3 regions of the Lysinibacillus sp. FN11 genome follow, and region 3 is predicted to be linked to each of the others. Evidence: a T-box and tRNA genes for the amino acid it is inferred to sense, from the RefSeq annotation. Region 3 holds a T-box; the other regions hold tRNA genes.
The links. A T-box is a leader RNA that pairs with one kind of tRNA and senses whether it is charged. The one in region 3 lies ahead of ileS (isoleucine--tRNA ligase), so its partner is inferred to be a tRNA-Ile.
Positions count from the first base shown of each region.

Region 1: it encodes a tRNA-Ile, which carries the amino acid that the T-box ahead of ileS (isoleucine--tRNA ligase) is inferred to sense. The anticodon was not compared.
Region 2: it encodes a tRNA-Ile, which carries the amino acid that the T-box ahead of ileS (isoleucine--tRNA ligase) is inferred to sense. The anticodon was not compared.

Region 1 is NZ_CP102383.1:3,171,122-3,173,355, reverse strand. Features, by position in the region: rRNA gene NP781_RS16900 (23S ribosomal RNA) at 1-42, shown strand, start outside; rRNA gene rrf (5S ribosomal RNA) at 235-350, shown strand; tRNA gene NP781_RS16890 (tRNA-Val) at 361-436, shown strand; tRNA gene NP781_RS16885 (tRNA-Thr) at 440-515, shown strand; tRNA gene NP781_RS16880 (tRNA-Lys) at 523-598, shown strand; tRNA gene NP781_RS16875 (tRNA-Leu) at 616-700, shown strand; tRNA gene NP781_RS16870 (tRNA-Gly) at 737-811, shown strand; tRNA gene NP781_RS16865 (tRNA-Leu) at 817-905, shown strand; tRNA gene NP781_RS16860 (tRNA-Arg) at 914-990, shown strand; tRNA gene NP781_RS16855 (tRNA-Pro) at 1,000-1,076, shown strand; tRNA gene NP781_RS16850 (tRNA-Ala) at 1,093-1,168, shown strand; tRNA gene NP781_RS16845 (tRNA-Met) at 1,197-1,270, shown strand; tRNA gene NP781_RS16840 (tRNA-Ile) at 1,278-1,354, shown strand; tRNA gene NP781_RS16835 (tRNA-Ser) at 1,370-1,462, shown strand; tRNA gene NP781_RS16830 (tRNA-Met) at 1,516-1,590, shown strand; tRNA gene NP781_RS16825 (tRNA-Asp) at 1,594-1,669, shown strand; tRNA gene NP781_RS16820 (tRNA-Phe) at 1,728-1,803, shown strand; tRNA gene NP781_RS16815 (tRNA-Gly) at 1,809-1,882, shown strand; tRNA gene NP781_RS16810 (tRNA-Ile) at 1,884-1,960, shown strand; tRNA gene NP781_RS16805 (tRNA-Asn) at 1,965-2,041, shown strand; tRNA gene NP781_RS16800 (tRNA-Ser) at 2,052-2,142, shown strand; tRNA gene NP781_RS16795 (tRNA-Glu) at 2,145-2,216, shown strand.
Region 2 is NZ_CP102383.1:4,581,681-4,583,914, forward strand. Features, by position in the region: tRNA gene NP781_RS23935 (tRNA-His) at 1-57, shown strand, start outside; tRNA gene NP781_RS23940 (tRNA-Gln) at 67-141, shown strand; tRNA gene NP781_RS23945 (tRNA-Lys) at 155-227, shown strand; tRNA gene NP781_RS23950 (tRNA-Arg) at 246-322, shown strand; tRNA gene NP781_RS23955 (tRNA-Pro) at 338-414, shown strand; tRNA gene NP781_RS23960 (tRNA-Ala) at 430-505, shown strand; tRNA gene NP781_RS23965 (tRNA-Ser) at 519-611, shown strand; tRNA gene NP781_RS23970 (tRNA-Phe) at 618-693, shown strand; tRNA gene NP781_RS23975 (tRNA-Gly) at 699-772, shown strand; tRNA gene NP781_RS23980 (tRNA-Ile) at 777-850, shown strand; tRNA gene NP781_RS23985 (tRNA-Asn) at 858-934, shown strand; tRNA gene NP781_RS23990 (tRNA-Glu) at 936-1,007, shown strand; gene NP781_RS23995 (hypothetical protein) at 1,407-1,577, shown strand; gene NP781_RS24000 (nitric oxide synthase oxygenase) at 1,737-2,234, shown strand, end outside.
Region 3 is NZ_CP102383.1:405,276-407,509, reverse strand. Features, by position in the region: partial or broken gene ileS (isoleucine--tRNA ligase) at 1-860, opposite strand, end outside; T-box leader at 973-1,196, opposite strand; partial or broken gene NP781_RS01880 (DivIVA domain-containing protein) at 1,293-1,816, opposite strand; gene NP781_RS01875 (YlmH family RNA-binding protein) at 1,912-2,234, opposite strand, start outside.

The DNA.
Region 1 (2,234 bases), 2.1 Mb from region 3:
ACATGGAGCTGACGAATACTAATCGATCGAGGACTTAACCAAAAAAAGTTTGAAACATTCAATGCACCGTTTATCCAGTTTTGAAAGAACAAATCTTTCAATAAAAAAGAGAGCTTCAAGACACAAGTAGTACAAGGAAGCAAACGAGTGATTGAAGGAGCGTACTTTTGTACGTGACTGATTGAACGAGAGCAGCTGACGCAGTAATACGCCGTGTATTGGAGGTCGAATAAGTCTAGTGATGATGGCAAAGAGGTCACACCCGTTCCCATACCGAACACGGAAGTTAAGCTCTTTAGCGCCGATGGTAGTTGGGGGCTTCCCCCTGTGAGAGTAGGACGTCGCTAGGCATAATACCCAGGAGGATTAGCTCAGCTGGGAGAGCATCTGCCTTACAAGCAGAGGGTCGGCGGTTCGAGCCCGTCATCCTCCACCATATGCCGGTTTAGCTCAGCAGGTAGAGCAACTGACTTGTAATCAGTAGGTCGTGGGTTCGATTCCTATAGCCGGCACCATTTTTTCGAGCCATTAGCTCAGTTGGTAGAGCATCTGACTTTTAATCAGAGGGTCGAAGGTTCGAGTCCTTCATGGCTCACCATTTTTAAATAATAATAAGCGGGTGTGGCGGAATTGGCAGACGCACTAGACTTAGGATCTAGCGCCGCAAGGCGTGGGGGTTCGACTCCCTTCACCCGCACCATTATTTTCATTGCCAGATAAAAAAACTTATGCACATGCGGAAGTAGTTCAGTGGTAGAACACCACCTTGCCAAGGTGGGGGTCGCGAGTTCGAACCTCGTCTTCCGCTCCAAATGTGCCGGGGTGGCGGAACTGGCAGACGCACAGGACTTAAAATCCTGCGGTAGGTGACTACCGTACCGGTTCGATTCCGGTCCTCGGCACCATTTTAAATGCGCCCGTAGCTCAATTGGATAGAGCGTCTGACTACGGATCAGAAGGTTATGGGTTCGACTCCTGTCGGGCGCGCCAAAAGAACAACGGGAAGTAGCTCAGCTTGGTAGAGCACTTGGTTTGGGACCAAGGGGTCGCAGGTTCGAATCCTGTCTTCCCGACCATTTCCAAAAAAATTATGGGGCCTTAGCTCAGCTGGGAGAGCGCCTGCCTTGCACGCAGGAGGTCAGCGGTTCGATCCCGCTAGGCTCCACCATAAGTAAATTAACCAGTATAAAGATCCTGGCGGCGTAGCTCAGCTGGCTAGAGCGTACGGTTCATACCCGTAAGGTCGGGGGTTCGATCCCCTCTGCCGCCATCTTAAAGGACCTTTAGCTCAGTTGGTTAGAGCAGACGGCTCATAACCGTCCGGTCGCAGGTTCGAGTCCTGCAAGGTCCACCATTTATATATTGTAACGGAGGTATACCCAAGTCTGGCTGAAGGGATCGGTCTTGAAAACCGACAGGCGGGTAACACCGCGCGGGGGTTCGAATCCCTCTACCTCCTCCAGTTTTAAATTTTTATAAATGGTGCTTTAAAAACTCGAAACAGCATAAAATTATCGCGGGGTGGAGCAGTGGTAGCTCGTCGGGCTCATAACCCGAAGGTCGTTGGTTCAAATCCAGCCCCCGCAACCAAAAGGTCCCGTGGTGTAGCGGTTAACATGCCTGCCTGTCACGCAGGAGATCGCCGGTTCGATCCCGGTCGGGACCGCCATTTTTAAAATAAAAGTCATGAGAAGCAAAAGAATGAGTAAGCTTAGCATGGACGAAATGGGTCAGTAGCTCAGTTGGTAGAGCATTAGATTGAAGCTCTAAGTGTCGGCGGTTCGATTCCGTCCTGACCCACCATTTATGCGGGTGTAGTTTAATGGTAAAACCTCAGCCTTCCAAGCTGATGTCGTGGGTTCGATTCCCATCACCCGCTCCAAGGGCCTATAGCTCAGCTGGTTAGAGCGCACGCCTGATAAGCGTGAGGTCGATGGTTCGAGTCCATTTAGGCCCACCATTATTCCGAAGTAGCTCAGTTGGTAGTAGCACCTGACTGTTAATCAGGTTGTCGCAGGTTCGAGTCCTGCCTTCGGAGCCATTTTTATTTTGGGGAAGTACTCAAGAGGCTGAAGAGGCGCCCCTGCTAAGGGTGTAGGTCGGGTAACCGGCGCGAGGGTTCAAATCCCTCCTTCTCCGCCATGGGCCCGTTGGTCAAGTGGTTAAGACACCGCCCTTTCACGGCGGTAACACGGGTTCGAATCCCGTACGGGTCATACTAAAAACAGTAGATG
Region 2 (2,234 bases), 730 kb from region 3:
TAACGCATCGGATTGTGGTTCCGACATTCGTGGGTTCGATTCCCATCAGTCGCCCCATTTTAAAATTGGGGTATAGCCAAGCGGTAAGGCAACGGATTTTGATTCCGTCATGCCTAGGTTCGAATCCTAGTACCCCAGCCATTTTTAATTTCATGAGCCATTAGCTCAGTTGGTAGAGCATCTGACTTTTAATCAGAGGGTCGAAGGTTCGAGTCCTTCATGGCTCATCATTTTTTAATTAGCATGCGCCCGTAGCTCAATTGGATAGAGCGTCTGACTACGGATCAGAAGGTTATGGGTTCGACTCCTGTCGGGCGCGCCAATAAAATCATGTTTACGGAATGTAGCTCAGCTTGGTAGAGCACTTGGTTTGGGACCAAGGGGTCGTAGGTTCGAATCCTGTCATTCCGACCATCTTTCATGATAAATGGGGCCTTAGCTCAGCTGGGAGAGCGCCTGCCTTGCACGCAGGAGGTCAGCGGTTCGATCCCGCTAGGCTCCACCATTGTAATATTTTTGGAGGTATACCCAAGTCTGGCTGAAGGGATCGGTCTTGAAAACCGACAGGCGGGTAACACCGCGCGGGGGTTCGAATCCCTCTACCTCCTCCATTTTTCGGGTCAGTAGCTCAGTTGGTAGAGCATTAGATTGAAGCTCTAAGTGTCGGCGGTTCGATTCCGTCCTGACCCACCATTATTGCGGGTGTAGTTTAATGGTAAAACCTCAGCCTTCCAAGCTGATGTCGTGAGTTCGATTCTCATCACCCGCTCCAAAATGGGCCTATAGCTCAGCTGGTTAGAGCGCACGCCTGATAAGCGTGAGGTCGATGGTTCGAGTCCATTTAGGCCCATCATTATTCCGAAGTAGCTCAGTTGGTAGTAGCACCTGACTGTTAATCAGGTTGTCGCAGGTTCGAGTCCTGCCTTCGGAGCCACGGCCCGTTGGTCAAGTGGTTAAGACACCGCCCTTTCACGGCGGTAACACGGGTTCGAATCCCGTACGGGTCATCAAGCATGTAGCACAGATGTGTGTTACATGCTTTTTTCTATTCTCCTTTTTCATGTTGTTGAGAAAAGATCACTAGCAGAAAAAGACACCTATTAGCAAGGTAAGAGGTTGATTTCCGTTCCGCCAGTTTCCTTTCCAGAGGGCGTCCGATGAGCCACTTCACTCATTTACGTTTGCTCCAGGGTCTCATCTGTGACGCTGGCTCCACTACAATTAACTTTTCTGCAAAGTGTCTTTACTTTACTTTTTTCATAGTAGCATAGCGATCAAAAAGCCCATTATCGGTATGCTTAGAGGAGATAAGCTCTTATTTTCAATGTGGAGTAGGGAATCAGTTACAACAGCCATCCATAAGTGAACACCTTCAATTTATTTGTGGGATAAATGAGGAAGACTACTTGATTGCCGGGGTTAGCCAGAAAGAGGCTAACCGCAGCGTGAAAGCCAAGCGTCAGCAGCATGTAAGTAGCCTAAAATGGAAAGACTTTTATCTTTCACAAAAAATTCTATTGATTGCTTTGCTACAACACTATGAAGGTTACATGATTAATGTAGACTTTTTACAATAGTTAGGATCCCTCTCCCTTACATTCTCTTAAGAAAGAGAGTCTATAGAGTAAATTTGAACAAACTATTTCATATATAAAATATGTATGTTTTTTCAATTACTATTTTCGTGGTGCTTGTGGTTTTGTTCCTCTAATATGAGGATAAGTGGAGGAATCGATATGAATATACAGGAGATACAGCAATTTTTAAGTCTATATCAGACAGAACAAAATGAATCAGAATTTTGGTTAAAGAATAGATTACAGGCAGTTAAGGATGCAGGTGAATATCACCCAACAACAGAGGAGCTAGTTTTTGGCGCACGGGTGGCATGGCGAAATAGCAATAAGTGTATTGGACGTCTGTTTTGGCAGTCACTGCATGTAGTAGATGCACGTGATGTTTTAGATGAAAAGGCTATTTTTCAAAAATTACTAGAACATATTGATTATGCGACAAATCATGGGAAAATCCGTCCAACTATAACAGTGTTTGCTTCAGATAGAGTACGGATTTGGAATCATCAACTAATTCGTTATGCAGGCTATGAAACAGAGGCAGGCATTATTGGAGATTCGCAGTCCACTAAATTTACAAAAGTGTGTGAGTCGTTAGGATGGAAAGGTAAAGGAACTGATTTTGATGTACTACCAATCGTTATACAGGTGGATGATCGT
Region 3 (2,234 bases):
ACTTCTTGTACAACCTCATAGTCTTCCCATCCAAGCGTAGTTGCTACTGACTCTAATAACTCTTTGGCAATGATGAATTTTTTAGTAGCAACTGCAACTACTACATAGATAAATTCAGGATTCAAAGAAATCCCTAAGTTTGCTGGTAATGTCCATGGTGTTGTTGTCCAAATGATAAATTTAGCATCTACTGGAACAATGCCCTTCGCATCCTTGATAGCAAAGCTTACATAAATGGATGGGGATTTGATGTCCTTATATTCAATTTCAGCTTCCGCCAAAGCAGATTCAGAAGATGGAGACCAATAAACCGGTTTTAACCCTTTATAGATATATCCTTTTTCCGCCATTTTACCGAATACTTCAATTTGACGTGCTTCAAACTCAGGCTTTAACGTAATATATGGATTTTCCCAATCACCTCGAATGCCTAGACGGCGGAATTGGGCACGTTGATTGTCAATTTGCTCATAAGCATACTCTTCACAAAGCTGGCGGAATGCTGCTACTGACATTTCTTTACGTTTTACACCTTTGTTAGTCAATGCTTGCTCAATTGGTAAACCATGTGTATCCCAACCTGGAATATAATTGACATGGTAGCCAGTCATTGAACGATGACGTGTAATCATATCCTTCAATACTTTATTTAGAGCATGGCCGATATGGATATCACCATTTGCATAGGGAGGACCATCATGTAGAACAAATTCTGGTCGACCTTCCGTACGTTCCATCTGTAATTTGTTAATATCCATGCCATTCCATTTTTCTTGCATTTTTGGCTCATTCGCCGGTAAATTTCCACGCATTGGGAAATCTGTTTTTGGCATTAATAAAGTATCTTTGTATTCAACCATTAAAATTCCTCCTTTATTTTACACAAACAGGTAGACATTATTCTCATAAGACAGTTATTGGCAAAATTATCTAAAACGATTCGGAAACAAACAAAAAAAGCCCTCAATCCCACTAAGGGACGAGAAGCTTCTACTCGCGGTACCACCCTAATTGTAGTACAAAAAATTGCACTACCTCTTAAAAGCACGTTTAACGTCGTGCATCACGAAATAACCTACTTTTTTCAGTTATTTAGCTCAGAAGTGATGTTCAATGCTAGTTGTATGTTTGGGCTCTCACTGTCCCCAAATCGCTTAACAACGCCTAACAAATACTGTCTTCGTCTCTGCTTTTATGCATATCTGTTCAAAATAATTACTATTACAAAGTATATGAAATTCAAACAATCGCGTCAAGTTTCATTTGTCAATTGTAACAATTAAAAAGAAAAGTTAAATATCCTCAGAATCCTGTGCTTCATCAACAGATGCTTGAATTTCTGTTAAATCAATATCATATTGCAGCAAATGATCCCAGTCATCTGCATTAAGTAAATCCAACTGTGCTTCTACGAGCATCTTGAAACGATTACGAAATACCTTAGATTGCTTTTTAAGCTCATCAATTTCAATCGTCACCTTACGAGCCTTCGTCAACGCTTCATTGACAATTCGATCAGCATTTTTTTCAGCTTCTTTTACGATGAGCTTTGCTTCTTTTTGAGAATTTCTTCTCACTTCATCAGCCGCTTCTTGTGCAACGACAATAGATTTCTGCAAAGTTTCTTCTAAGGAGTTGAAATGTCTCGCTTGTTCTAAAGCCATCTCTAATTGCTTATCAACCTCTTTTTTTCACGAAGCAGAATTTCATAGTCTTTAATAATCTGATCTAAAAATTCATTTACTTCATCTTCAGCATAGCCTCTGAAGGCTTTTGTAAACTCCTTATTATGTATATCAATAGGTGATAATGGCATACAATCCTTCTCTCCTTTACATGTACATTCGTAATTCCTATTATACAATTGTTCCGACAACTTAGCAGTAAAAATTAATGAAATTTACTTCACTTTCAGCTTTTTTGGGCCAATCGACCGACTTGAAGACGGATTTTATCTTTTTTAGTTCGGCCTTCAGTCATAATAATTTTCACCCGACCACTTCCACGTATCGATAAAATATCTCCTTCTTGTAATTCAAAAGCAACTGTATCTCTTTCTGTCCAATTTACACGAACCTTTTTCCCAGTAATTAAAGCTTGCGCTTTTTGGCGTGATACATTTAATACAGTTGCAATAATTACATCTAAGCGCATGGAAGATACTGTATGGGATTCCTCCAACCATTCTTCCTCATTTACAATAAGGGAATCCGCTTCTTTTAAAGACTCAATAT